3 regions of the Neobacillus sp. DFD-2R genome follow, and region 2 is predicted to be linked to each of the others. Evidence: predicted binding sites of a transcription regulator. Region 2 holds the regulator's gene; each other region holds the start of a gene.

Region 1 (10,050 bases), 2.3 Mb from region 2:
TTAACACTGACATTTTTTAAATTGTTCTCGGAGGCGCCTTTTATCTCAATAAACCGTCCGTCTGACTTACGGCGTTCTATTGGCAGCGGAATGAACTTTTTCCCTGACAGGTACTGGCCTGTCAGCGAATTCGGATCCGCCATCACCTCTTCAGGAGTACCGGCGGAAACAATTTCTCCGCCATGTATTCCTGCACCCGGTCCAATATCAATCAAATAATCGGCCGCCATCATTGTATCCTCATCATGCTCCACTACAATCAAGGTGTTCCCGATTTCGCGCATGCTTTTTAATGTCCCGATCAAGCGGTCGTTATCACGTTGATGAAGACCGATTGACGGCTCATCGAGAATGTATAATACCCCTGTTAACCGTGAGCCGATTTGTGTTGCAAGGCGAATCCGCTGCGCCTCACCCCCGGAGAGCGTCCCCGCGGCACGGCTTAAAGTTAAATAATCAAGGCCGACATTAATTAAAAAGCCGAGACGCTCACTGATTTCACGGAAAATCAGTTTAGCAATTTTCATTTCTTTTTCCGATAAGTCTAACCCGGCAAAGAATTGATGAGCTTCTTCAATTGAAAGGTTGGTCAATTGTGAGATATGGCGGCCCGAAATCAACACCGCAAGGCTTTCCTTTTTCAAACGATAGCCCTTACAGGTTGGGCACGGCTGTTGGCCCATATATTTTTCCATTTGTTCGCGAATAAAATCGGAACTCGTTTCCTTATAACGGCGCTCAACATTTCTGATGACACCTTCAAATTCAATATGACCTTCTCTAATTTGACCAAAATCGTTCTCATAGCGGAAATAGATTTTTTCACGTCCGGAACCATATAAAACTTTTTCCAGAAGATTCTCGGGGATATCCTTAACAGGGATATCCATTTCAATTCCATAATGGCTACAAACAGCCTCAAGGAGCTGTGGATAGTACTGTGAGCTGGTTGGCTCCCATGGGGCTATCGCATGCTGCTTGAGTGTCAGGTCCTTATTCGGAACGACAAGGTCAAGATCGACCTCAAGCTTGGAGCCAAGCCCATCACATTCCGGGCAGGCACCGAACGGGCTATTGAAGGAAAACATCCTCGGCTCTAGCTCACCAATGGAAAAACCACAATGTGGACAGGCATGGTTTTCACTAAACAGCAGTTCTTCCTCGCCAATGACATCCACAATTACCTTTCCCTCACCAAGTCCTAATGCGGTTTCAAGGGAATCGGCAACCCGTGATGCCACCCCTTCCTTGACGACAATCCGGTCAACAACCACTTCAATCGAATGCTTTTTATTTTTTTCTAATTCAATTTCATCGCCGATGTCCATCATTTCTCCGTCAACACGGACACGGACAAAGCCTTGTTTTTTAATATCTTCAAAGACTTTGACATGCGTTCCTTTCCTTCCCGAAACAACAGGGGCGAGGATTTGCATTTTTGTTCGTTCCGGATATTCTAAAATCCGGTCGACCATCTGTTCAATTGTTTGGGAGGAAATTTCAATCCCGTGGATTGGACATGTTGGATGCCCTACTCTAGCAAACAATAATCGCAAATAATCATAAATTTCCGTCACCGTCCCGACCGTAGAGCGAGGGTTACGGCTTGTCGTTTTTTGATCAATCGAAATTGCCGGCGATAGGCCTTCAATCGCATCAACATCGGGTTTATCCATCTGACCGAGAAATTGCCGGGCGTATGCTGAAAGGGATTCAACATAACGGCGCTGACCTTCAGCATAGATCGTATCAAATGCGAGCGAGGATTTCCCTGAACCGGAAAGTCCCGTTAAGACAACAAGTTTATCTCTGGGGATCGTGACATCAATATTTTTTAAATTGTGGGCTCTAGCGCCTTTTACAATCAGTTTATCCATTGCCATATATACGTTATCCTTCCGCTTTCAACTCTAAAATGAGATCGCGAAGCTCTGCGGCACGCTCAAAATTAAGCGCCTTGGCTTCGACTTTCATTTCTTTTTCCATATTAGCAATAAGCTTTTCTTTTTCCTTTTTCGACATCTTGCCGAATGATTTCGCCGGTTTGTACTCTTCCTGCTCTTCGGCAGCATGGGTGGCACGAATGACATCGCGTATATCTTTTTGAATCGTTTTAGGAGTAATTCCATGCTTCCGGTTGTATTCCTCCTGAATCACACGGCGACGTTTCGTTTCACTAATCGCCAATTCCATCGAATTCGTCATCCGGTCCGCATACATGATTACCTGCCCATTCGCATTACGCGCAGCCCGGCCAATCGTTTGAATTAACGATCGTTCCGAACGAAGGAAGCCTTCTTTATCAGCATCAAGTATCGTTACAAGTGAAACTTCGGGAATATCAAGACCCTCACGGAGCAGGTTAATTCCGACAAGAACATCATATTTTCCGAGGCGCAGTTCTCTGATAATCTCGATCCGCTCAAGTGTTTTGACTTCCGAATGCAGATACTGGACTTTAATTCCGATTTCTTTCAGGTAATCCGTTAAATCCTCAGACATTTTTTTCGTCAAGGTTGTTACAAGCACACGTTCGTTTTTCTTCACTCTATCCTGTATTTCACCAATCAGGTCATCGATTTGACCTTCTATTGGCCGTACCTCAATCGTAGGATCAAGCAGTCCTGTCGGGCGAATGATTTGTTGAATCATTTCCGGTGTATGCTCCAGCTCATAAGGACCGGGAGTAGCCGAAACATAAATAATATTGGAAATATGCTTTTCAAATTCATCAAAGGTCAATGGACGATTGTCGAGAGCTGAGGGGAGACGGAAGCCATGCTCAACTAAAACTCCTTTCCGTGCCTTGTCACCATTGAACATTCCCCTTATTTGCGGCAGGGTAACATGCGACTCGTCAATTACCATAAGAAAATCATCAGGAAAATAATCCAGCAAGGTGTACGGTGTCGAACCCGCCTCTCTTAACGTTAAATGGCGGGAGTAATTTTCAATGCCCGAGCAAAAGCCCATTTCCCGCATCATTTCCAGATCATAGCGGGTCCGCTGTTCAAGTCTTTGTGCTTCAAGCAATTTATTTTGTTCCCGAAGAACGGCAAGACGTTCCTCCAGTTCTTTTTCAATATTTGCGATGGCAATGCGCATCTTTTCTTCTCTGGTAACGAAGTGGGATGCCGGGAAAATCGCTACATGTTCCCGTTCGCCAATGATTTCTCCTGTAAGTGCATCAACCTCACGAATCCGATCAATTTCATCACCAAAAAATTCAACTCGGATACAATGTTCATCGCGGGAAGCGGGAAAGATTTCAACCACATCGCCGCGGACCCGAAACGTTCCGCGCTTGAAATCAATATCATTTCGATCATATTGGATATCGACTAACCGATGCAGCAGCTGATTCCGCTCAACCTCCATACCGGTACGGAGAGAAAGCACCAGCTCCCGATACTCCTCCGGCGATCCGAGACCATAGATACAAGACACACTGGCAATGACAATGACATCCTTCCTTTCAAATAAGGAAGAGGTCGCCGAGTGGCGCAGTTTATCAATTTCATCGTTAATGCTGGCATCTTTTTCAATAAAGGTATCGGTCTGGGGGACATAGGCTTCAGGTTGGAAATAATCATAGTAGCTGACAAAGTACTCAACAGCATTGTTTGGAAAAAAATCCTTAAATTCGCTATAGAGCTGGCCCGCTAATGTTTTATTGTGTGCGATGACGAGCGTTGGCTTGTTAATTTCCTTAATCACGTTCGAAACGGTAAATGTCTTACCCGTTCCGGTTGCACCGAGAAGGGTCTGGTGCCGCTTATTTTGATGGATTCCGTCGACTAATTGGCGAATTGCTTCGGGCTGATCACCTTGAGGAGAGTATTTTGAAACTAATTCAAATTGGTCCTTCACGCAAACTTCCTCCTGAAAAAAATAGGATTCTTCTATTATTGACATTTTTCAACTTTGAAAACTAGAAAACGTTCAAGAATGGAGCTAAAAAAAACTTCTGTCTAATTCATATTACCATTTTAACACAAATCCCCAATAACTAACCAATAATATGCGAACGAGTATTCGATTTTTTTAAAAACAAAAAAGCCTGCCTCTTTTCCGGCAGACCTGGAGTTATATAGTTTATTAGCTTTTCTTTAAGGCTCTTTGTTTCATTTTTGCAGCTAAGGCAAAACCGGCGGTTAAGGAAAAAGCATCAATGACAATAAGCAGGAATGTGTTTGTATAACCTTTATAAACAGATGCAGCAATAAGTCCGACGGTTAACGCAAGACCGATAACCCGATTATAAGTGACCCTTGTAAAAAGTAACACGAGCAAACCTGGCATAATCAGTGCCGATAAATATTCAATGACCAACGGGTACACCTCATTCATTGATTTCTGTTTATTAATTTTAAAAATTAATTCATAAAATTGCAATAAAAATTTCATATTTTGTTCTTGAAATATTCTGAGAAAGATTTATTATGCAGAATCAATTAAATTTGTTGGCAATTGTAGGCTTTCGAAACCCAAAAGTAAGTGCAGCTAGATTCTTACTATTAATGACAACAATATCCTCTTTACTTCTTTTAAATCTCTTAGTAGACATACGTTTATCATTACTGATTATATCAAATGAAAAGGCTGACTCAAAAGTGCCGTTTGTAAACGGCCTTTTGAGTCAGCCTCGTCTATTATATATCCCCTATAAAGTAAATCTGCGTCCAGTCAATAAACTGAAAAGCGCAATAATTAAAGCAATGCGAATTGCCAATCTAACTCTGCGACCTCTAACTCTAGTTGATAAAATTAAATTGTCGCTTCCGACATATTCAAGTGTACCTGTAAATGTTCCATTACTAGTGATAACTTCTACTTCTTCTCCTACTAGTTCAGATGCAAAGCGCATAAAATCTTGTTTGCTCATTTTAGCTATCATCTCCTTTCTATTCTATTAAATGAATTTTTTCTCATCATGATTGGGTATTTGTAGGACAAGCAATAAAATTTTTAAAGATTGCTTGAATACGACATAACTAGAAAAATTGAAAATAAAATATATTGGAGTGTGTTTACGAGGGAGGGAGAAAATTGGTTAATCAAGGGTACACTGGAATGGATTCAGACAATCAAATGTTAATTGCCCCTGAAACTTTTGCCGCACCACCTGAATCATTAACCGAACAACTGTTTATTGAACGATCTTTAACTGAGAATAGATTCTGGTTACGAATTATGAAGGAGCATTCCTATTTTTTAAATGAAGGCTTCGATCGAAATGATAAGCATCTTATTCAGCAAACGGAACGGTTTTATTACTATTTTCAGGAGCAGGAAAAAAGAGCCTATCAGACCCCAAATAATGTCACGGCAGTCCGTAAGTTAAATGAAGATTCCATACAACTTGTCTTAGGATTAAGGAATTTCAAACGGAATCTACTCATCCTGATTATTAATTGTAAAGTGAAAGGTTTTAACTTCCCTCTCCTCGTCGATCATATCGCCCGGGAAGCGGAATATTTTATGAGAACATTGAAAAAGTTCAATGAAGGAATATTGGACCCAATCCAGGATGCGATAATTAAGGAAAATGTGTTTTGGCTCAAGATTATGATGGAGCATTCACGTTTTATTGCTTCACTGCTCGATCAATCTGAACGAAATTTAGTTTTTCAAGCAAGGAAGTTTGGTGACGATTTTGAAGTTCTGCTTAACCAGGCTAGGGACGTTGAATCGATGTTATATAAGAAAAGCCCAACCTATCCGATAATTGGAAAACTGAATAAGGATAGTGAAAATGCCACACATGAACTGCGTAATTTTAAACAAGCAGGACTGGATTTAATAAAAAGCTGTCAAATCAAAAGTGTCATCGACCCGCTATTAGCAGACCATGTTGTAAGGGAAGCGGACCATTTCCTCAGTATGATCCATGTTTTGGAAGAGAGGTTAAAAGTAAAGCAACAGGAGTCGCAAAATAGGTAAAATGAAGAAGAGACTTGCGAACAGTCTCTTCTTTTTCCTATTAGCCAAAAAAAGGGTGTCTCGTTAAAGACTCCCTTTTTTATGGTTTTATTTTGTTTTAGCGGCTAACTCTTTCAATGCATCAGTAAGCTGACCGTTTAAGGTACTTAACGCATTTTTATCCAGTGGAGTTGCTTGTGAGCCGGCAATCGTTGGATCAAGATATTGTTCAACTTTGGCGTAAAGGTCTTTGTTATCTTTTTTTACATCATCTTCAAATGTTTTCCATTGATCTTCTAACTTTGGTCCCACTTGTTTTACCTTTGCTTGGTCACCGCTATCAATTGCTTTTGATAATTGTCCTGTGGTATCCAACATTTTATTAACGCCTTCGGATACCTTACTATTATTGGATCCGCAACCTGCTAAAACTAAAACACTTCCAAGAACGATTGCTAGAACGAATGAGGTCAACTTTTTCATTGTTATTTTCCAACTTTCTATTTTTAATTATTGTTTGCTGTAATAAATTTTTTGCTTTTCAATTTCTTAGCTAAAATTACCATGATGGCACCGAGAACAAGAACGACTTGAGGGATGGCACTTTCCCATGAAGGATACAAAGCAAAGAACTCGATACTTGGTACACTTTCAGCATGTGTCGTTGGAAGAAGTCCCGCTAATTGTAAGCTGTGAATCCCCATGCCGGTAAACTTTAGACATAGATAAAACACGATAACACTGGATACCAAAAAGAATGGACGTAATGGTAATTTCAATCCTACAAAGACCATCAGGTAAGCTAAAATACCAAGTATCCCTGCTCCAATAAGAAATCCGATTAAAAGAGCCGACAGCTTGATTTGGCTCGCCATACCGATATAAAATAATACGGTTTCTGTGCCTTCACGGAATACCGCCAGAAAGGCAAGAACGCCTAATGAGACAAGCTTTCCGGTGGTTAATGCCGTTTGGCTTTTTTCACGAATATACCGATTCCAGTCGGCAATATTGGATTGGCTATGAAGCCAATAGCTCATATACAATAGCATGACTGCCGCAAATACTCCTGTCCAGCCGGCAATCAGAGCATTGTTGTTACCAAATGCACCGGAGGAAATAACAAACTTAACGATAACAGCAAGGATCACACTGACGCCCAATCCTCCCAGAACACCGGCCCAAATCCAGGCTTTTCCTTTGGCTTCTCCGGATTTTTTCACGAATGACATGAGGGCAATGACGACTAGTAATGCTTCCAAACCTTCACGAATGAGGATCATCGCTGCATCCCAATAGGTGTATTCCGATTTATTAGCTAAGGGTGTAAGGTATTTTATCATGTTATCAATCGTTTCATTTGCTTGCTTATAATTTGGCGGATTAGCTGCGAGCATCGCTTGGATCGTAACCAAGTCTCTTTCCGAGTCACTGTAAACGGAAGCAGATTGGGCTACTACTACTCCTTCTACGCTTAACCAGCTGTCACTTGCCTTTTTAATGCTTGCCAGAGCTTGCGTTTGATTTTGGTTACTTACTTCTTTTTTCGTTTGTTGGAGAAGGAGAATAAAATCATCTAATGAAATATCTTCTTTCTTAAATCCAGCTTCTTTAGGGTATCCCCCGTTTGCCACTTTTTCATTTACAGCCTTTAAACCCTGAAGTGCTTGTAAAACCTGGTCTTGTTTTTTTAAGGTTAAGGCATAAACTACTTTTCCCATATTTGATTCAATATCCCGATAAGCAGTTGCTGAATCATCTTTTATCCCTGATTCAATTTCCAACCAGGTTTTATTAAAATGATCATATGCCTTCTGTGCTCCGGAAAGGTCTCCTTTCGAAGCAAAGTCGATCGCTTGGTCAATCGATACCTCAGCCTTCTTAATATCTTCACCGGATGTTCCGGCAGCTAATGCAGGATTATGTATTCCAAATCCGATTATTAATAGAAGGATAGATATTTTAACTAGTAGATTTTTACCCATAAGCTCCCCCTTGATGAAACATGTATTGTTTATGCTAATTGATAACGAATTTCAATATCATCTTCTTATTTATTATTCTATTTCCAATGATAATGATTGTCAATTAGAGATTTTGTTTTTTTGTTACATAAATGTGAACTCTTTTTTAATAATGGAAAAAGGCCTGGCGATTCACCGGACCTTTTGCTCGTCTAAATGAATAATTTCCTTTAAATCCGTCCAATGCAAAATACGGGGTAAATTTAAATGGCGATTATAGGATTGATCCTTAACAACTACCTTTAAAGATTCATTTAAAAGTGTATTTAGTACTTCAGGTTTATCATCAAAATAATAATCGAGTTTTAAATTTTTGATAATTTGAAGCTTTTCATGGTCTTGCATTCCATAGAAAAATTTTTCATCTTGAACTGGAAAACCCTGCGCTTTTAACCATTCCTTTGTCCGTTCCCCATGTACCTTCGGTCTTGCTGTTATATAGTAAATTTCATGCCCTTGTTTATCTAATTCCTGTAACGTTTCAACAGCACTCGGATATGGCGGACAAGATGTATAATAGATTTCCTCTAATGAACTGTTCCACATTTCTTTGCCTTGTTCGTCTGTTAAGCCAAACGGTTCATGGATTTCGACTTTATTTAAGGCTTGAAAAACATCAAGTCCGATGTTTTTGCCCAAATTCTTATTGTAGATATGAAAAGCATGTTCCCTCAGATTAATTAAGGTATCATCAATATCGAAACCAAATCTCATCTTAAACCTCCTCATTTTTTAAATGACCAGAACGATTTATTTTTGTCTGGAGGTATTTTTCGTTATACTCTGAAACATCTCCCCATAAGGGTTTTCTTCCGGATACAGGTAAGCCGGAGCTTTTTAAGGCCGCTAGTTTTTTCGGATTATTTGTCATCAGTGTTACCGGTTTAGACCGCAATGCTTTAAGAACTTGAATGGCATCACTATAGTTTCTGGAATCATCCACAAAACCCAGCCCTTGATTGGCCTCGACGGTATCATAACCATTTTCCTGAAGAATGTAGGCCATCGCCTTGCTAAATAATCCAATTCCCCGTCCTTCGTGGTTAGCTAAATAAAATAACGCTCCGGTTCCGTGATCAACAATCATTTTCATTGACTGTTTTAATTGAAAGCCGCAATCGCATCTTTTACTGCCAAATATATCACCTGTATGACAGATAGAATGCATTCTTATAATGGCATCCTCTCCATATTCAAAGTCTCCATATACTAAAACGCTTGATTGTTGATATTCCGCTAAATTGACGGAGGATAATTTATCAATGATCCTTTCAAAATCCTCGGTTACTTCATTACAATTCAACCAGCAATACCATTGAAAGATGACCGTTTCCCCGTACAAATTTACAGGAAGCCGGATAGGCCCTACTAAATAAATAGCCCCTTTTTCCGTTTTAATTAATTTGATTTTATCCTCTAATAAAGAAAGAACTTTTGAGTTCAATTTGGTTTGTTTCATTATTTATTCCCCCTTTTCATATAGTTTGGTGTTTTAAAAATTTTTCATTCTATTTCTTCTCTCATGAAAAAACAGCAATCCCGTCATGGAAATTGCTGTTTTTTCGTAGGTTTTAAATGGTCCCCTCAGGCTGGAGTGAACAACTAAAGGTACCTTTTTCTATTTGAATCGTGGCATGCTCAATACCGAATAAATCGTGTAATTCCTTCGTCAATTTTTGAAGCAGCTCATCGTTATCTTCCATTTCCGACCGAATGATATGAACGGTTAAAGCCGCTTCAGTTGTGCTCATTCCCCACACATGCAGGTCATGAACTTCTAAAATCGTTGGTATATTTTTTAAATAGTTCTTAATTTTCCTGATGTCAATTCCTTCCGGTACAGCGTCCAGTGATAAATTAATGGACTCCTTTAATAACCCCCATGTACCGAAGAGAATGACAATTGAAATTACAAGGCTTACTAATGGGTCGAGCCATTGCCATCCGGTCCAAAGAATCACAAAACCTGCGATGACTACACCGAGAGAAACGACCGCATCTGCTGCCATATGCATAAAGGCTCCACGAATGTTAAGGTCATTTTTCCTCCCTGACATAAAGAGTAACGCTGTAATGGTATTAATTACAATCCCGATGAGCGCAA
Region 2 (10,050 bases):
AGAGTATTGAAAGAAATGGAAGACCTTGGTTTTACAAACTTTAACCTAGGACCTGAGCCTGAATTCTTCTTATTTAAATTAGATCAAAAAGGTGAACCAACATTAGAATTAAACGACCAAGGCGGTTATTTTGACTTAGCACCAACAGATTTAGGTGAAAACTGCCGTCGTGATATCGTTCTTGAGCTAGAAGAAATGGGCTTTGAAATTGAGGCTTCTCACCATGAAGTAGCTCCCGGCCAACACGAAATCGACTTCAAATATGCAGATGCCTTAACAGCTTGTGACCAAATTCAAACATTCAAGCTTGTTGTAAAAACGATTGCCCGTAAGCATGGCTTACATGCAACCTTTATGCCAAAACCACTATTTGGTGTAAATGGATCCGGAATGCACTGTAACCTTTCTTTATTCAAAAATGGTAAAAATGCATTCTACGAGCCAACTAGCGATCTTGAGTTAAGCGATACAGCCCGTCAATTCATTGCTGGTATTCTAAAGCACGCTCCAAGCTTTACAGCGGTAACAAACCCAACTGTGAATTCTTATAAGCGTTTAGTCCCTGGCTATGAAGCGCCTTGCTACGTAGCATGGTCTGCAAGAAACCGTTCACCACTAATTCGTATTCCGGCATCACGCGGATTAAGCACACGTGTAGAAGTGCGTAGCGTTGACCCTTCAGCAAATCCGTACCTTGCAATGGCTGTGCTTTTAAAAGCTGGTTTAGACGGCATTAAAAACCAATTAACTCCACCGGCACCAGTTGACCGTAACATCTATGTGATGAGCAAGGATGAAAGATTAGAAGAAGGCATTATTGATCTTCCGGCTACACTCGCTCAAGCCTTAGATCAATTAAAATCTAATGAAGTAATCGTTTCGGGTCTTGGAGAGCACATCTTCGAACACTTCGTAGAAGCGAAAGAAATCGAGTGGGATATGTTCCGTACAGTCGTTCACCCTTGGGAACGCGAACAATATTTGAGCATGTATTAATAAAAAAAGTCTTGAGGCTCTATGCTTCAAGGCTTTTTTTGTATATGGGCAATCCGGATTTTTTTTTAATTAGTTAAAGATGATCCCCGCAAAATGAAGGATGAGGTCAATGATAGCGGGTGCCCTTATTTCTCCGACTTAGGTGAGAGTATCGCCAGTGTTTAGGAGGATACTTTCTGTTTTCCCTAATTACAACTTTATTCAATTTAAAAAAAATTATTGATAAAAAATTTTAAGGATAGAAAATCTCCAATAGAGCATCTGGGCCTTAAGAGGTCTATTAATTAAAATTGGAGGTAATTATGGATAATAACACTAAGAAAAAAATTGAAGATGAAGTGAAAAAAAGGTTGATGTTGAAATTGCCCAAGAATTTAGTGACGTTAGACAGCAATTAACGCATCTGCAAAGTACACTTAGTAGTTTACAGCAAGGACAGCAACAATCTAATCAGCAAATGGGGATGGGACAAATGGGCCAACAAAATCAATTACAATAATTTAATTCATTAGTTATTCTTACTTGATGTCATCGAGGGTTCAAGTTGTAAGGACTGAATCCTCGATATTGAACAATAACCTTCCCCAAACCGCTAACATTTATGCTTTTAATATGCCCCTATAATTTAAAAATGAATTATCAACGAAAAATTGTATTTTTATCCTCGATCCAAACAATAAGGGCCAAAGTCAGCGATCGTAAAAAATTGTCCAAAGAAAATGAGCCGGCACACTTTTGTGCCGGCTCGTTTTCTTTTAATGAATATGTCTATATACACCAATAACTTTGCCTAAAATAGAAACATTCCTCAAAATAATCGGTTCCATTGTAGAATTTTCCGGCTGCAAACGAATATAATCTTTTTCTTTAAAGAATCGCTTACAGGTGGCTTCATCTTCTTCCGTCATTGCAACAACAATATCACCGTTATTTGCCGTTGGCTGCTGTTTGACAATCACGTAATCTCCGTCAAGAATTCCTGCTTCTATCATACTTTCACCCATGATTTCCAGCATAAATACCTGCTCATCTGCAGGTGCCAGCCTTTCAGGAAGAGGAAAATATTCTTCAACGTTTTCAATTGCCGTTATAGGAAGACCGGCAGTAACTTTACCCACCACAGGAACATTTACAACATGGTTTCTTGGGATGTGTGCACTTTCATCGACTTCCAGTATTTCGATTGCTCTTGGTTTGGTAGGGTCGCGTCTAATAAGCCCCTTGCTTTCCAATCGTGCTAAATGTCCATGAACAGTTGAACTGGATGCCAGTCCAACAGCTTCGCCAATTTCACGTACAGAAGGAGGATATCCCTTACTCTTTACTTCTCCTTTTATAAAATCAAGAATATCCTGTTGCCGTTTTGATATTTTTGCCATGAAAAGTTACACCTCGCTCTGGTTAATGTTGTCTTAATTATAACATGTTCTCCAATTTTATACAAACATAAGTTCGAATTTTTATTGACATCAAACGGATGTTCGTATTATAATTAATTCAACAAAAGCGAACATATATTCCTTTACGAGGTGTTAATTATGAGAAAATTGTGGAACCAATACTCTTATGCTATTATACTTTTCGTTTTAAGCTGTTCAGTTGCAATGATGATATCCTGCCATTTTAAATCCGATGACCAAGATAAGTTTGTAAAGCTTACCGTTTCGGAAGGAGATTCGCTCTGGAAAATTTCTGATCAATTTTCCGGGCAGCATTCTCTATCAAACGAAGAATTCGTTAATTGGGTTAAAAGTCATAATAAAATAGAAGATGATCATATTTTTCCAGGTGAAGAAATAGTCATCCCAGTGCCAAAAAAAGCATCAACTGCTACGGAGTTTGCCAGTGCCGCTGGGGAATAGAAAGTGAGATTGATTTTTTATGAAGGCAATTATATACTGCCGGGTCAGTACAACGAAAGAAACTCAGGAAACTTCTTTAAATCGTCAAGAGGAAGAACTGACCCAGCTGGCAAAACAATATCAATTCGAAGTCACTTCGATTATAAAGGAGCAAGCTAGCGGGTATGATCTCGAACGGGATGGAATACTTCAATTATTAGAGGAAATAAAAAATCGGCACATACAAACTGTTTTAATTCAGGATGAAACCAGGCTCGGAAGAGGAAATGCAAAGATTGCTCTTTTGCACGTCATATTAAAAGAGGGAATAAAGCTTTATAGTATTTCACATAATGGTGAATTGCAGTTATCTGAATCTGATTCAATGGTTTTACAAATTGTAGGTATGGTCGAAGAATATCAGCGCAAACTCCATAATATAAAAATTAAGCGCGGAATGAAACGGGCGGTTAATCAAGGATATAAGCCTGAGAAAAATTTAAAAAATCTTGGTGAGAGTTCCGGTCGAGAAAAAATTGAAGTCCCAATTGAAGAGATTGTCCGTTTAAGAAAAAATAAGTTGACCTTTTCTGAAATTGCAGCTATTTTAAGAGGTTTTGGCTATAGCATATCGAAAGCAACTGTACATAGAAGATACCAGGATTATATTGATTCACAAGAAGTGTAGGCCTTTTACCTTGTCAGAAGGCCTTTTATTTAGTAAAATCAGATGTCATGAACTGATATTTTACCGAAGGGAAGATCCTTGAATGCTCTCAAAAGAAAAAATGGCTCGTATCAATGAGCTGGCAAAAAAAGCAAAAGCATCTGGATTATCAGAATCTGAGGCGAAAGAACAAACAAAATTAAGAAGTGAGTATTTAACAACATTCCGTTCTGCTATGCTGGATACATTAACACATACAAAGATTATTGACCCTGAAGGAAATGATGTAACACCGGAAAAAATAAAAGCAAGGAAAAAAAATACTCTTCATTAATTGCAAAGGAATACAATTTTTGTATTCCTTTTTTACATAAAGAGGTCGTTTCTATGTAAAAATATAAAACAAACTGAATTTTGTTACATATTTTAGTCCAATTTCTTGAATAAAAATCCAGAGCACTATAATATTAAGGATGTACTTATTATCCTAGTGAAACAAGAAAGGATGTAACTAATGTTTAATACTGTTGATGATTTATGCGTAACCTCCATTAGAACGCTTTCCATTGATGCAATCGAAAAAGCAAATTCCGGGCATCCGGGTATGCCGATGGGTGCAGCACCAATGACGTATACGTTATGGACTCGTTTTATGAATCAAAATCCAAAAAATCCCCATTGGTTTAACCGTGACCGTTTTGTCTTATCTGCAGGGCATGGTTCTGCGTTGCTATACAGCATGCTTCATTTATCCGGCTACAATGTAACAATGGAAGATTTAAAGCAATTCCGTCAATGGGGAAGTAAAACACCGGGACATCCAGAGTATGGACATACTGAAGGTGTTGAAGCGACAACAGGTCCTCTTGGTCAAGGAATCGCAATGGCCGTTGGTATGGCAATGGCAGAACGCCATGTGGCATCAGTTTATAATAAAGATAAATTTGAACTTGTGAACCATTATACATATAGTATTTGTGGTGATGGCGATTTAATGGAAGGTGTTTCTGCTGAAGCTGCTTCTCTTGCAGGACACTTGAAATTAGGACGTTTAGTTGTATTATACGATTCAAATGATATTTCTCTTGATGGTGATTTAAATAAATCTTTTTCTGAAAGTGTTAAAGATCGTTTTACAGCATATGGTTGGCAATATCTTCGTGTTGAGGATGGGAATAACCTTGAGGAAATTGCAAAAGCACTTGAAGAAGCTCGAAATGATTTAAACAGACCGACCATGATTGAAGTTCGTACAATCATTGGTTACGGTTCACCAAATCGTGCCGGTACATCCGGTGTTCATGGCTCTCCGCTTGGAGCAAAAGAGTTAAAACTTACTAAAGAAGCGTATAAATGGACATTTGAAGAAGATTTCTATGTACCGCAAGAAGTTTATGAAAACTTCCAAAAACTTATTGTAGAAAATGGCGAGAAAAAGGAAAAAGAATGGAACGACCTGTTTGCACAGTATAAAAAAGAGTATCCTGAATTAGCCACTCAGCTTGAACAGGCATTGAATAAAGAATTGCCAAAGGGATGGGACAAAGATATTCCTGTTTACAGTGAAGGAAAGAGTCTTGCAAGCCGTGCATCTTCAGGAGAAGTACTAAATGCAATTGCGAAGAATTTACCAACCTTTATTGGTGGATCTGCGGACCTTGCAGGTTCGAATAAAACCATGATCAAAGGCTCAGAAGACTATATGCCAGGTGCATACGAAGGTCGTAACTTTTGGTTTGGTGTCCGTGAATTTGCGATGGGTGCTGCTTTGAATGGTATGGCACTTCACGGTGGAGTACAGGTTTTTGGAGGAACATTCTTTGTTTTCTCTGATTATTTACGCCCGGCAATCCGTCTTGCAGCATTAATGGGATTACCTGTAACCTATGTATTTACCCATGATAGTATTGCAGTTGGTGAAGATGGACCAACACATGAACCAATCGAACAGCTTGCTGCATTAAGAGCAATGCCGAATCTATCTATTATCCGTCCGGCAGATGGAAATGAAACAGCAGCTGCTTGGAAGCTTGCTGTAGAGTCAAAAAACAAGCCAACAGCTCTCGTGTTGACTCGTCAAGATTTACCGACAATTAAAGGAACTGATACAAATGCTTACGAAGGGGTTTCAAAAGGAGCCTATGTCATTTCTGCTGCTGAAAAAGAAACTCCTGATGCATTAATCCTTGCCACTGGTTCAGAAGTAGGTCTTGCGGTTGAAGCACAAAAAGCACTGGCAAGCGAAGGCATTGAAGTTTCTGTTGTCAGTATGCCTTCATGGGATCGCTTCGAGGCACAAGCAAAAGAGTATAAAGATTCTGTTCTTCCTAAAAATGTGAAGAAACGCCTTGGTATTGAAGTAGGTTCTTCCTTTGGCTGGCATAAATATACCGGCGATGAAGGTGACGTATTGGCCATAGACAAATTCGGAGCCTCTGCACCAGGTGAGAAGATTATGGAAGAATACGGCTTTAGCGTTGCTAACGTTGTTGATCGCGTAAAAGCTCTTTTATAATATAAATAAAGTTAAACGGGGGAACGGCTAATGAGTCGTTCTCTTTTTTTGGCTAATAGGAAGGTATAAACTTTCACAAGTTTATACTTTTTTTATCGTTATAATTTAATTGGTTTTTTTGCTTTAAATAGCTATTAAGTATTGACAAGGATAAATACTTTTTAATAGTTACCGTACTATCGACAAAAATAGTGAAAGTTTTTGCCGCCGAAAGACAAATGTTTTGAATATGTTTTTTTATAATAGGAAAAAGGGTTTCAACGAAGGAGAGAACGGTGTGAGAAAATATCAGCTATATTTAATAGAAGATGAATTTGCCGCCCATTACTTCGGAAGAGAGCGCATGTTTTTTCGACTTTTTCAGGAACATGAAAAAGCAAACGGCGAGCTTAAATTTATAACGAAAAAACAAATTAACTATATAACAAAAACCCTGGAAGTTTTAAAAATCCATCAGCTTATTCAAAAGCAACTGGGAAAAATTAAAGGCTATCGTGCTGAGCATGGTTCCTACTCAATAGAATTAAGCGGAAAGCTAAGTACAGCAAAGCTGGAAGTTTATCAAGAATTAATTACAGTAGACGCAAGCGGAAGCTACGAAGCAGAAACGGCATTTTTTGAAGTATTGAGAAAGTGCGAATCTTCTTTTTTAGCCATAGATTTCGAACATCAGCGGTTTGGGTGGTTAAAGCCAATAAAAGAACGTAAATTTGTCTAATTTAAAGCTGAGTAGATATTGTGTATTCCCATTTTATTTAGTACACTGTATGGTAGACAACATGAAGGAGGAAGTTTAATGGGAATGTACATTCTAGTAGGTATACTATGCTTAGCAGCTGGTGTAGCACTAGGATTTTTCATTGCTCGTAAATATATGATGAGCTATTTAAAGAAAAATCCACCAATCAATGAACAAATGTTAAAAATGATGATGATGCAAATGGGTATGAAGCCTTCTCAGAAGAAGATTAACCAAATGATGAACGCCATGAATAAACAAGGCGGTAAGTAAAACCCTTGATATGTAAGGGCTAACAGATGGTAATGGCTATTAATAGATGAAGGAGGAAAGGTAAAAAGCTTATTGACTTAATCCTTCCTCAAAATTTATTCAATAATTGCTAATCTTCTAATTAACTTATAAAACCACTTTTTCCGTTGAAAGATAAATCGGAAGGAGTGGTTTTTTGTATTTAAATGAAACTTTGCAAGAGTATCTATATTATTGTCTAACCAGAGGATACTCACCTAAGACCATGAAAGAAAATAAAATTGCAGGAATTTAAGAATTCCGTGAAGAATGAATATTAAAAATCTACTAATTTAAGGAGTGATTATTTTTGATTCGAAGAAAAAAGGAAATACCGGAATTTATCAACGGCTTTGAAACCTACACCAATTGGGACGGAAAAAAGTATTATCTAACTCTTGATACAATTAATCCAAAGGGAACCTTGACATTAATGAAGTATCCTAATGGGGAATTTACTTATCACAGAAAAAATGAAAATTATTGGGATATTAAAGAAATTAAAATGGACAATGATATATTGATGGAGATTATTTGGGTATTTAGAAAAACGATAAATAATCTAATTAAAATAAAAGTTTGTTAAAGATAGGGTTCATTCTGAGCCTTATCTTTTTTGTTCCTTAAATATTTACAATTTATCCTATTATAGGAATATTTAAATGATTATCAAAAGATAAGACTTTAGACTTCAAGCTGTGGCTGTATTTTTAAATTAAATGGTGTTTCAAAATATTTATTATTTTAAGAATTTTTGTTAAAATAAAACCTCTACGCTGATTTGGTTTTTTTTAGAAAAATTAGATAATGGTAGCATTCGGGGGTGTGACATGAAGGTTTTTTTAGAATTAGGCTGGTTTTTTAAACAAGAGAGAAAAGCATACATATCCGGAATTCTTCTTCTGTTGTTTGTGGCACTGCTGCAGCTGGTGCCGCCTAAAGTAATTGGTATCATTGCGGATCATATAAAAAATGGAACGATGACAAAAGGGATCATTGTGAAATGGGTAATTGTCCTTGCAGTTGTGGGTCTAGTCACCTATATCCTAAGATATTATTGGCGAATCATGATTTTTGGTTCTTCGGTAAAGCTTAGTAAGATATTAAGAAATCGTTTATACCGGCATTTCACAAATATGTCACCGGCATTCTACCAAAAACGACGCATTGGCGACCTCATGGCCCATGCAACAAATGACATACAGGCCATCCAGCAAACTGCCGGGGCAGGGGTGTTAACCTTTGTGGATTCTCTCTCCACTGGAGGCTTTGTCATACTCACAATGGCGTTCACAATCAGCTGGAAATTGACCCTAATATGTTTGATTCCGATGCCATTTATGGCATTATTGACAAGTTGGTTTGGGACAATGCTGCATCGAACCTTCCATAAGGCACAGGAAGCATTTTCTTCTTTAAATGATAAAACACAAGAAAGTATAACTGGTATAAAAGTCATCAAAACGTTCGGCCAGGAACAGGAAGATATTGAAGACTTCCGAAAGCAATCAGAGGATGTTGTTCGAAAAAATATCACAGTGGCCAAAATTGATTCTCTTTATGACCCGACCATTTCTATCATTGTTGGAATTTCCTTTTTCTTATCAATCGTATTCGGAGCAAAATATGTGTTGTCAGGCGAATTAACGATTGGCCAATTAATCTCATTTACCACTTATTTAGGATTACTGATTTGGCCGATGCTGGCATTTGGCTGGTTGTTTAACATTGTCGAGCGCGGCCGCGCTTCCTATGAACGAGTTACCTCTCTACTAGGCGAAGCAATTGCAATAACCGACGATGAAAAGGCATTAGATATCGTACCAAGCGGTGATATCGAATTTAAGATTACTGAATTTACCTACCCTGGAGAAACAGAGCCGATTTTGAAGGATATATCATTTTCATTAAAATCAGGAGAAACACTTGGCATCGTAGGCAAAACCGGAGCAGGTAAGACTACTCTTTTAAAACTTCTTATTCGTGAGTATGAAAGCTATAAAGGGGAAATCATTTTTGGCGGGAAAGCCATTCAGGAATACAAGCTTGAAAAATTACGTGAAGCCATTGGCTATGTTCCACAGGATCATTTTTTATTCTCAGCAACGGTAGCTGAGAATATTGCGTTTACAAATCCGCAGGCAAAACCGGAGGAAATTGAAGGTGCTGCCAAATTGGCAAGTATCCATCAGGATATACTTCAATTTACTGACGGCTATCAGACGATGGTTGGCGAACGGGGTGTCTCATTATCGGGTGGACAGAAACAACGAATTTCAATTTCCCGTGCCTTACTGATGACTCCGGAAGTTTTGGTCCTTGATGATTCCTTATCCGCAGTAGATGCCAAAACGGAAGAAGCGATCCTTTCGTCCCTCAGGCAGGAACGGGAAGGGAAGACAACGATTATTACTTCGCACCGATTAAGTGCCATTCAACACGCGACACTGATTCTTGTGATAGATGACGGGAACATTATCGAAAGAGGTACACATGAAGTTCTGATGGATCGTGACGGGTGGTACAAGGAGATGTATTTGCGACAGCAGTTAGAAGAGTTGGTAGAGCATGGAGGACGTTAACATGGAAAAGACTGAATTGTTGACAGAGAAGGAGCAACGAAGGGTTTTATATCGCCTTCTTTCATATACAAAGCCATATAAAAATTCATTAACCTTGGCCTTCAGTCTGCTGCTTTTGACAACGGTGGGAGACATCGTTGGGCCGCTTTTAGTCAAAAACTTTATCGATGATTATTTAACACCCGGGAAGATTGCATTTCAGCCTTTGCTAATCTTGGGATCCGTTTATATGGGGATTCAAATTGCTAAATCCGTCATCATGTTTTTTCAGTTGGTGAAATTTCAGGAGATTGCCTTAAAGATCATTCAACAGCTTCGTATTGATGTTTTTTCAAAGGTTCAGTCATTAGGTCTTAAGTATTTTGACACTACACCTGCCGGGAGCATTGTTTCCAGGGTTACGAATGATACTGAAGCCA
Region 3 (10,050 bases), 600 kb from region 2:
CATTAACTTTCTAAGTGACCCCCTTAGAAAATCATTCCTACATGCAAAGGACTACCAATGGAAGTCCTTTGCATTTTTTTGTCCAAAAAATTGGAAATATCTAGAAAATAAGATGGTGGGGAAGGAAATTGTCGAACATTCAGTTTTATAGAATGCCGTAAAGTCTTGATTTAATGAGTGTAATTCAAATGAAATATTCCTATTATTTATTTGACAAATGATGATGTTATACTTTTGAAAAACAGAACAAATTTCGCATGAAATTTACGGTTCGATGCTAATTCAGCTAGAATACATAAAAGAATGTTAAATAATATTAAATATTATCTTTATAAGATTAGTAGTTTGGCAAGGAGAAAGCAGGGGAAATTTTTGAAAAAGAAGCTTACAATTTTAAGTACGACCATCATGCTAGGCTTAGGTGGCGCAATTTCAATTCCAACGGTAAAAGCTGATACTCAACAAAGTACTTCTCAAGCCGATTTAAATATTTCACAAGCTAAAGTCGGACTTGCTGCTGTTAAACAACAAATGGATCGTGTTAATCAGGCTATTACTGAAAATAATAACAAAATAGCTGCCTCAGAGAAGGAAATAAGTGATAAAAGTAATGAAGCCAACCAGCTTCAGACACAAATTTCCGCTCTTCAAGTAAAAATTGAACAACGAAATGATGTGTTAAAAAAGAGGGCTCGGTCCATACAAGAGACTGGCGGCAATATCAGTTATATTGATGTCTTATTGGGTGCTTCTAGCTTTAGAGATTTTGTTGACCGGGTTGGGGCTGTCGCACAGTTGGTAGAAGCTGATAATAACCTGTTAACCCAACAGGAAACAGATAAACAAGCTTTAGAACAAAAACAGGCATCTGTGCAAAAAGTGCTTGCAGATCTTACTTCGTTGAAAGCAAATTTGGATGGAATGAAGGCAGTGCTTGCTGACCAAAAAGCCCAACAGGAGGCTAAACAGGCAACTCTTCAACAACAGCAACAGGATGGCTATAATCAGCTAGCAAATTTGATGGATCAAGAACAACATTCTGCAGCTGCAGCTTTAAGTTCGTCTACAAGCACTCCATCAAGCGGCAGTATCAGCACTGTAATTCAAGCAGGGTATAAATATATTGGCAGATCTGTCTACGTGTTTGGCGGAGGTAGAACAGCATCCGATATTGCAAACGGCATGTTCGATTGTTCTGGCTTTGTGCATTGGGCTTACTCTCAAGCAGGTATAAATTTAGGTTGGAATACAGGCGCAATGCTTGGAGATGGAGTACGTGTACCTGCAAGTCAAATGAGGCCTGGTGACCTTGTGTTCTTTGATACTTATGCATCAAATAGCCATGTCGGCATTTATATTGGCGGAGGAAACTTCATTGGTTCACAAAGCTCGACAGGTGTAGCAGTTGCAAGCTTGTCCAATGTATATTGGTCGCAGCATTTCAAAGGCGTGGTAGTACGAGTTATAAATTAATAGCTAAACAATTAAAGGACCGAATCTCGGTCCTTTTGTTATCATACTATGACAGTCATGACATACCCAATATGAATAAATTAATCTCTCATTCTGTTTTAATGATCTATGGTACATCCATTAAATCCCCAATTCGAAACATAGCCCTTCCTGCTCCAAATAGTTATTTTACTCCTTTTGGCTAGACTTTCATCTTCCCTATAGATTGTCAGATATTTAAATGGAGGATTGATAATATACGCTACTCGTGCAAGCCCTTCTTTTAACAGCATTTCTTGAACAGATTTTCCATCAACAAATACATAGGCAAGCAACCTGCCGTAGGAATCCCTAACAATTTAGAGCGCTTTTTTTAGGATCAATCAAAATATTAAAATATGGAAAGTCGTACATACATCATTGACAACTGTATTTGGCAGTTAAAATGCTGTTTATGGTGGAATGTTTTTTTGCTCCGTCAGAGAACATGAAAATCAAAATAAAAACGATTACTAGTTGTGATTTTTTCTCTTATTGCTTTTTAATAGGAATGACCACTGCAAATAAACTTTCGGCTGGATCAGATACATTGAATTCAATAATTTTATATCCATCGCCTCCATTTTTGCATTCGTTTTTCCTTGATGTTATTAATTGAGAGTTATTCATTGTTCTTTCTTCCTTCCTAACGAACTTCACAAAAGTAACTATATGACGGATGTTAAAATATGTGCCCGGGCATTTTTTAAAAGTAATCATATATTAAGATTTTAGGTTGGAAAACCAACAAAAAACGACCGGCAACTTGTCGACAGCCCGAAAATATAAGTTGATAGTTCTTTAGTCTTTCTAGGACCCCATTCAGATATCGTTAAATCGACCCCATAATCTTTACAAGCTCTTTTTCAAAATCAGCTGGTTCGTTTGCATAGTTATAGATTCCCAAAAACTTCTCGATTGCTGAAGGATGGACACTGATGAGCTTGTTTACCACATCTTGTTGTTCTGTGATTGGTTCATTCTTGGATAGCTCGCAGCCCATATAGAAACGAACCATAAACTCGGCTTCCATCGATTTTTGATAGTCCTCAGCCATTTTTTCTTGGTTGGTTTGACCATCATTTTTGATTAAGATATCTGCCAATATCTGAGCTCCCCTGATCGCATCATGGATCCCCTGGGCCATGGCAGGGTCCTTAAAGCAAAGTGCATCCCCTACCAAAGCCCAGCCTTTGTCCATCCCCTGGTACCAGTAATTATCATAGCCGATCAGTCCTTTGATTGGTTCAGCCAGTTTCGCATCCTTTAAACGCGCCCCTATCGTGGTGTTTGGAAAATCTACGGTTAAAAGTTGACGCAAACTGGTTTCAGGGTTTTCTTTGAAGCTGGCTAGTAAACTCTTATTTTCTAATGGGAAATTCGCAACCACGACATATAAATCATCATTCGTTGGAAAAAGAATCGCCATCGTATCCTTTCTTTTATACACCTCAAATTTCGGAGCAGAATCCTGAGGAAAACCGGCGAAGTACCCGAAATAGACCGCCACAGTGGAAGGGCTGCTGATTTTGAGTCGACTATTTACTAGTTTACGAATTGTCGAGTTTCTTCCGTCTGCCCCGACTACCAGTCGAGCAAGAAACTCATGTTCCCTTTTATTTCCATCTTCCCCTCTCACTCCCGCCACGGTTTCACCATCATAAACCACATCTGTGACACGAAATCCCTCTATTACGGTAATATTTTTATAGGATTTTGCCTGTTTAAGAAGTATATGATCAAGATAAGTTCTTCTAATGCAATATCCCGTATCCTCACCAACGACCACTGGAATGGGACCTTCAATCACTGTATCCTCAAACTGAAATTTGATTGTGCGAACAGGTGTAACATTTGTCTCAAGTAATTGATCCATAACACCGATTTCCCGAAGTAGGGCCACTGTGTTATTGAAAAACGTATTAGTCGATAACGTGTCGCATGGAAATATTGCCCGGTCCACGAGCAGTACTTGAAAACCTGCTTTGGCAAGATAAATCGCCAAACTTGACCCGGCACACCGCGCTCCTGTAATAATCACATCATACCTCTTATTCATGGCAATCATCACTCCATTTTTCATTATTAAGTAGTGCTTAAGATGTCCCTATACAAAATATGAAAATACAAACATTTTATTCTTAATCCTTATGCCACCACAAACCATGCAAAAAAGGGTCTTATCGTTTGGTTAAACGATAAGACCCTGATCATGCACTTCTCTAATAAAGATATTAAGATTAATCAATACGTTTATCCTAGTCAAGTTCCAAGTTCCAGAGGGACAGGCTTCTACTCATTTCGTTCCATTTTCGCCTCGTTGAACTGTTATAGTAACTTTATAGCTTTCAACGTTAATTTGATTTTTTCCGGGTTAATCATCTGACCTTTCGAGATTTCTCTCATTAACACTTCACAAATACGATCAAGATTATGATGGGAATCGAGTTCGACTTTCAAAAATCGTCCTAGCTCAGCTGCTTCAGATTGACGATTAAATAGAGGAACGTCACCGGATGGGAGTAATGACTGACCACTCTTGTTATCAAATTGTGAGTTGATCTTTAGAACGCTGTGTATAATGAGGGAAACGATTTTCGAGATTTTACCTAGATTCAGTTTTTCAAATGAATCTTCAGGAGTATGCATGTAGGCATAATGACCACAAGTAAAAAATAAGTTAGGAATTTTGCGTCTATCAAAGATGTAATTATCGGATAAATAAAATAATTCTCGGTTTCTCAAGCGATAGACTTGTAGATCCTTTACATTTCTTTGCGCAAATTTAATGGAATTTGAAAGAATTGGGCAAGTATTGGCTCCAATTACAAACAAGGCGTTTTCACGGTCTTTTACAGGGACATTATGACCACATAAATCTAAAATGAATGCTCCAAGAAATTTATCATAGTCCAATATTTTTTGAGACTGATGATAAAATTGAATACTCCCCATGCTATTGGTCATGAAGTATCTTGGCTCTTCCATATCAAAGATGGCTAAAACAATCGTAATAGTTAATTTAGTTGTTTTTAATGAATCAAGTACAGACATTAAAATACCAATGGAAGCGGCGTTATCATTTGCTCCTGGACAGCCCTGTACATGATCATAGTGTGCACCTAAAAGTAACCATTTTTCGCCGATCCCCTTTTTTCCGGCAATCAGGTTTCGGCCAATCTGTCCATTAAAAGCTGTGTAGGTTTGTTCCCATTCCTTATCGACTAATGGTGTTAGCGACAATCTTTCAAATTGTTCTACGATAAGTCTTCGAGCAGCATCATGGCCTTTTGTTCCGGGAACTCTCCCGTTAAGGCTTGGATTGGAAAGCTTCTGTATGAATTGTATATGCTCATTTTTCACCCAATAACCTCCTTATCTCGATTAGCAGCATCCATTATTTATCGATAATCTCATCATTATACTTACGGTACAAACGTACTTTACATACCCTGAACCAAAGTGGTAATCAATGTTTTTAATAAAAGGCTTTTTTCGCAAACTTTGTTGCTCTATCCGTACTAATTTGTCCTCACTAAGAGGCGACTTAGGACAGGCGTGGTGAAATCAATGAAAATCGAGTCCGAACCTGTGGTTACTTCGGACAAGTTTGGCAAATCCAAAGGCACTTTAGTCCGAACCTTCCGTGAATAAGCATGAATGTGAGGAAGTTTCCAAAACGATAAAAAACTTGGTGTTATCAACCAAGTTTTTAAGTACTTCTAAAAATATTTTTCGAAATAACTTACTATATTTCTCTATTTAGGGACGGTAAAACTTTCACTGTAATTTTACTCATGTTATACCAAATGGCTCCACCATGCTTTGAACTTGAAACACCGATGTTGAGGTATCCATGTTTTTCATAGAAGTGAATGAGGTTCTGTTTACAAGTGAGTGTAATCGTTTCACGTTTTTTCTCTCTTGCTTCTTTTTCAAGATGAGCAAGTAACGCTGTTGCCACACCTCGTTTTTGAAAATGTGGAGACACTGCTAATCCTAAAACGCTTTGATGACCTCCAGTCGCCGGGATTTGCTTTTAGATCGCTAAATAAATCATCTGTAATGAATGATTTATCAATAACTGGTCCATTGACTAAACCCACAATCACACCATCTTTTTCTGCTACAAAAAAACTATCCGGAATAAATTTAATTCGCTTTTCAAATGCTTCTCTCGTCGCAGCTTCTTCTTTCGTAAAACAAAGCTGTTCGATGACTACAAGTTCACGTAAATCTTCCATTTTTACATTTCGTATTTTCAACATTTCCATCATTCCTCCAAATTGAACCCTACACCTAAAACTATATAAGTTCATCCTAATTTATTGACATGAATTTGTATAATATCTTGATTTAGGCAATGAATAAGCAAGGTTCATGTCGAAAAATCAAGGGATTATTATAAGATTAGAACCATGAAAATGGTAAGTTACATTTGAATTTTTTTGAAAATGAGGTTAATTTTTCGGATAATTTGATTGGATCATTTTTAAAAGAGACCAAATCCATTGGTTTTGACTCGAACTATTCCCATCGCCAGCTCGACCGTTTATGTATAGAATAGGCATACTCCCTGAGTTTCGGATACGTGTAATACTACGTTAATCTAAGACAACAACTCCGGCTACATCCTCGAATGACACCCGCTCAAACACGCCAGGCTTAACTTCAATACGAAGCTGATGCGTAATAGGATCGATATAGTGTACGTGGCCCGATATATCCAACGTAAACCCATCGTCCCACACTGTTATCTTTACCTCCAGATTACATTCCATCGTACACCATATCCGTTGGTCAAACACCTCCATTTTATATTCGTCAATTAACGGTTTAGGCTGCCGCTCTTCATCCTTCCAATACTCTCGCATCATCTTGAATTGTTCAGGCATAAAAAAGGCGGTCTGCCATTTCTTAACGCCTCGATCGCGATTAGCCATAACGTTCATCTCCTTCGTTCTTATTATACGCGAACGAATGTTCCGTATGAATGAAAATAAAAAAAGAGCGACTTTTCAGCCACTCTCATTACAACTGCATAATTTAAGGGAATTACTGAGTGAATCTTACGGTAGCTGTTCTGACACAGCTTACAAAAGCTTCAATCCCAGGAACATTACAACGAAACGTAACTCTTACATGCAAATCAAAAGTTCCTGTTCCAGCGATTTCTATTCTGTTATCATCTACAATTCTTGGATTTCCTACTATTCTTGGATTTCCCGAAATCGGAGTCAAACTCCATTCATAAATAATATTTCGGTCCCTACCAGTACAGAAAATGGTAGCGCACTGGAGGTCAGCATCAGCAAAATATACTCCGGGAGCGTTTGTTCTTTTTATACCTTCGTCTCTTAGACGTGATCCCGAGCAACATCCTTCATTCGGTTGACCTACTCCATTACAGTTACAAATACGATCTCTTTGATCTGCCCAACCAGGTTCATTTCTTCTATCTAACATTTACATATCACCTCACTTTATAGCTAGTACTATTATTCTGGAATTAATAGAGTTCTTGGACAAACCTTGAAAAATAAAAAAAAGCCACCATGTAAGGTGACGTCATGTCTTTTGGTTCGTATGGTGATCGTATCTATTTCCGGAAGTTAGCAGAATAGCTTTATCGCACTCGTACTGTAAATGCGGATCAGTGCGTTAATTTTCAAATTTGTACTCAATGTCAGAATGCATCAATGCAGACCAAGAAGCGAGTATACCCATTTCTAAATCAAGAAAATGGCGTCTATTATATAAAAACTTGGTTAATTGTTAATTGTTGGTTCATAAAAAAATTTTTCGTGTAAACGATTTGCGCCAACTGATTAAACGACAGCCTGGCATCGTAGTCAAGCTGTTTTTTATCTGATTGGCCGAAAGCTTCCTCACTTCAAGTATCAAAATGGGTTGAATCCGCCCTATTTAGTAAAAAATCTGAAGAGTCTCTTCCATATAAATACAATCGATGCATCGGTCTTGTCATAGAGACGTACAACAATTTGATGTCCAAGTCTACTTCCCCGTATGGTTCTTCCAAGCATACTATCAAAACGGCATCAAACTCTAACCCTTTTGATAAATAAGAAGGTACAATCACCACATGTCCCTTCTTCATATCCTGTTTTTCTTCTACTAATTGAATGGGAAGATGACTTTTTTCTAGGATTTGATGGATTCTTTGACATTCTCTGTCGGTTCGTCCAATGATCGCAATGGAGTGAAGCTCTTCCTCTTTCAGTGAGGCAATATCTTGTTCTAGCTGAAGCTTAATATATTCCAGATTAGCAGGGTCAATCGTTTTAAACAATGGTTTTTGACCATGCCGAATGACGGGTTCGACCTTTGGCAAGTCTTGGTCGATCAGCTTCAGGATATCATTTGCCAAATTCATGATTTCAACGGTTGTTCTGTAGCTTTTTTGCAAGGCTTGATAATTCGCATTTGGGAAAATATCTTTCAATACAGGTCCCCAACTATTCAAGCCGCGATAGGAATGAATGCCTTGTGCTAAATCTCCGACAATGGTAAACAAGTCTGTTTCGCAGCCTTCCTTTAATGCGGCAAATTGAAAATAGCTGTAATCCTGCGCTTCATCAATGAAGATACTACGCATTTTATATTTTTCATCAATGCCTTCTAATTTGGCCTTCATATAAAATAACGGAGCTAAATCCTCCAGCTCGTATGCACCTCTAGCAAAAATCCGCTGACAATACTTACTTAGAACTCTGCATTCCTGATCAGAGAGTGTAGTTGAATGCTCTTTTATCCTTTCAGGAGAGGACATCAATTCCTTGTATAAGGTAAAAACATCTTTCATGACAAACGGTTCCATATATTTTTTTACCGCTGTCTTCGATTCCTTCTCCACCTTCGCTTTTCTTTGTTCTTTCATGTCCATGAGGTCAACCACTTTATGCTGTCTTTTTTCCGGTTGCAGCCTCCTGCTAAAAAGAATCTTTTCTAAAGCATCATCATATTTAGTATTGAGTTTTGATAGCATGATGGATTTCTTCTTTTTCAAATCATCTTCTAATAAGGTTTTTATTTTTCCGATCCTTTTATAGATTGGTAAGTAGGTATATTCTTGTAAAAATAGCTTTTTGAGCTTTTTTCCCTTCATGAGAATAGATTTTTCTACAATAAAATCCTCTTCAGGGGCGAGTTTTAATTCCAATTCTTTTATATAACTATAGATTACTTCCTTAAATTCGAGTGAACCCTTAAAACTTGAGACCCATTTCATCGAATTGGATTTTCCGTTTCCTTCAAGGAGCTTCATTAGCTTAGAATTAGCGGAAAATAGTTTTATTTTCTGCCCTAAGCAAGTTCTCATAAAATCAATAAAGGTGGTTTGATTAATTTTGTTGACCCCTAGTTCAGGTAATACGGCAGATATATAATCAATAAAAAGTCGGTTTGGTGCGAGTATCATTAATTTTTCTGAAGGAAATTTAAACCCTAAGGAATAGAGAAAGTAGGATATTCTATGGAGTGCGATTGTTGTCTTCCCGCTTCCCGCGGCCCCTTGAACGATGATGGGGTGTTTCAGTGATGCTCGGATCACTTCATTTTGCTCATTTTGAATGGTCGCAACGATTTCTGTTAAGCGATTGTCAGCTTTTCCTGACAATGATTTTTGCAAAAGTTCGTCGTGTGTGGTCAAATCGATGTCTCTGATTTCTTTTAATAAGCCATCGACGATTTCATACTGCCTCTTTAACGATAAGAACCCGGTTTGAGTCTCCCCATATGCTTCATAAGAAACATTTCCTAGTCTGCCGTCATAGTACACATTGGCAATCGGTGACCTCCAATCCACGATAATGGGCTGTTGGGTCACACGGTCAAACAGTGATACCTTGCCTATGTACAAAATTTCTTCACTTTTACTACTATCGTTTGTAAAATCGATTCTTGAAAAATATGGTTTGCCAATCACGCTTTCTAACCTTTTCAGTTCACTTTCAGCTAATTCAAGAAAGCTTGCATTCGCGAGGAGATCCGTGTAACTTGCACTACTATCCTGATTGTCTAAGTCAGCAAACGCTTGTTTCATATTTTCAACAAAAAATTCTTTATTCCCCTTAGAAATCTCTAAAACGGTCCGTATATATTCCTTGGTAAACTCTAAACGCTCCACTTCTCGTTGATAATCTTTATGGTCACGGACAGACACTTGATCTTTGGCACTCATCCTTTTAACTAGTCACCTCACTATTCAACTATGGAAACATGGGATATTAAGATTAACGAAAACTTTTATTCTAGTCAAGGTCCATTATTCCTGTTATGCTCTTCACGTTTTCTATTTCACCAGCAATAATTTGGTATGCTTTTTCAAATAATTATGAAGACTGATCCTCATGCGATCAGATCTGTATTCTCGAACCAGAATGAATGCTTTTGCTGCCAACACCTTTTTGTATTTTGTGTTTCATTAGAGATTTATTAATCCCATTTTACATAGAATATAAGAATAGGGACTAACCGTGAATGGTTAGTCCTTTATTAAACTTAATGTTGATTCCTAAATTGGCTGCCTATTTATTATTT

The links. The regulator LexA, encoded in region 2, represses DNA repair genes until DNA is damaged. The targets are predictions, from matches to a motif close to CGAACATATGTTCG.
Region 1: a site for LexA is predicted at 4,025-4,038, ahead of uvrB (excinuclease ABC subunit UvrB). Genes of this name have one in related genera too.
Region 3: a site for LexA is predicted at 6,465-6,478, ahead of AC3ANV_RS16545 (YolD-like family protein). Genes of this name have one in related genera too.

The regions. Positions count from the first base shown of each region.
Region 1 is NZ_CM173228.1:755,473-765,522, reverse strand. It holds gene uvrA (excinuclease ABC subunit UvrA) at 1-1,883, opposite strand, end outside; gene uvrB (excinuclease ABC subunit UvrB) at 1,891-3,870, opposite strand; gene AC3ANV_RS03610 (CsbA family protein) at 4,099-4,332, opposite strand; gene AC3ANV_RS03605 (hypothetical protein) at 4,664-4,885, opposite strand; gene AC3ANV_RS03600 (DUF2935 domain-containing protein) at 5,074-5,943, shown strand; gene AC3ANV_RS03595 (hypothetical protein) at 6,031-6,405, opposite strand; gene AC3ANV_RS03590 (FTR1 family iron permease) at 6,429-7,907, opposite strand; gene AC3ANV_RS03585 (5' nucleotidase, NT5C type) at 8,079-8,660, opposite strand; gene AC3ANV_RS03580 (GTP cyclohydrolase II) at 8,662-9,405, opposite strand; gene AC3ANV_RS03575 (cation diffusion facilitator family transporter) at 9,518-10,050, opposite strand, start outside.
Region 2 is NZ_CM173228.1:3,881,089-3,891,138, reverse strand. It holds gene glnA (type I glutamate--ammonia ligase) at 1-996, shown strand, start outside; gene lexA (transcriptional repressor LexA) at 1,752-2,375, opposite strand; gene yneA (cell division suppressor protein YneA) at 2,535-2,858, shown strand; gene AC3ANV_RS19410 (YneB family resolvase-like protein) at 2,878-3,525, shown strand; gene AC3ANV_RS19405 (DUF896 domain-containing protein) at 3,608-3,838, shown strand; gene tkt (transketolase) at 4,019-6,019, shown strand; gene sirA (sporulation inhibitor of replication protein SirA) at 6,297-6,737, shown strand; gene AC3ANV_RS19390 (YneF family protein) at 6,816-7,031, shown strand; gene AC3ANV_RS19385 (hypothetical protein) at 7,360-7,635, shown strand; gene AC3ANV_RS19380 (ABC transporter transmembrane domain-containing protein) at 7,880-9,631, shown strand; gene AC3ANV_RS19375 (ABC transporter ATP-binding protein) at 9,633-10,050, shown strand, end outside.
Region 3 is NZ_CM173228.1:3,282,964-3,293,013, forward strand. It holds gene AC3ANV_RS16515 (coiled-coil domain-containing protein) at 346-1,473, shown strand; partial or broken gene AC3ANV_RS16520 (thermonuclease family protein) at 1,572-1,805, opposite strand; gene AC3ANV_RS16525 (hypothetical protein) at 1,984-2,121, opposite strand; gene AC3ANV_RS16530 (NAD(P)/FAD-dependent oxidoreductase) at 2,324-3,550, opposite strand; gene AC3ANV_RS16535 (M28 family peptidase) at 3,820-4,854, opposite strand; partial or broken gene AC3ANV_RS16540 (GNAT family N-acetyltransferase) at 5,240-5,759, opposite strand; gene AC3ANV_RS16545 (YolD-like family protein) at 6,096-6,434, opposite strand; gene AC3ANV_RS16550 (hypothetical protein) at 6,547-6,957, opposite strand; gene helD (RNA polymerase recycling motor HelD) at 7,385-9,691, opposite strand; gene AC3ANV_RS16560 (hypothetical protein) at 10,038-10,050, opposite strand, start outside.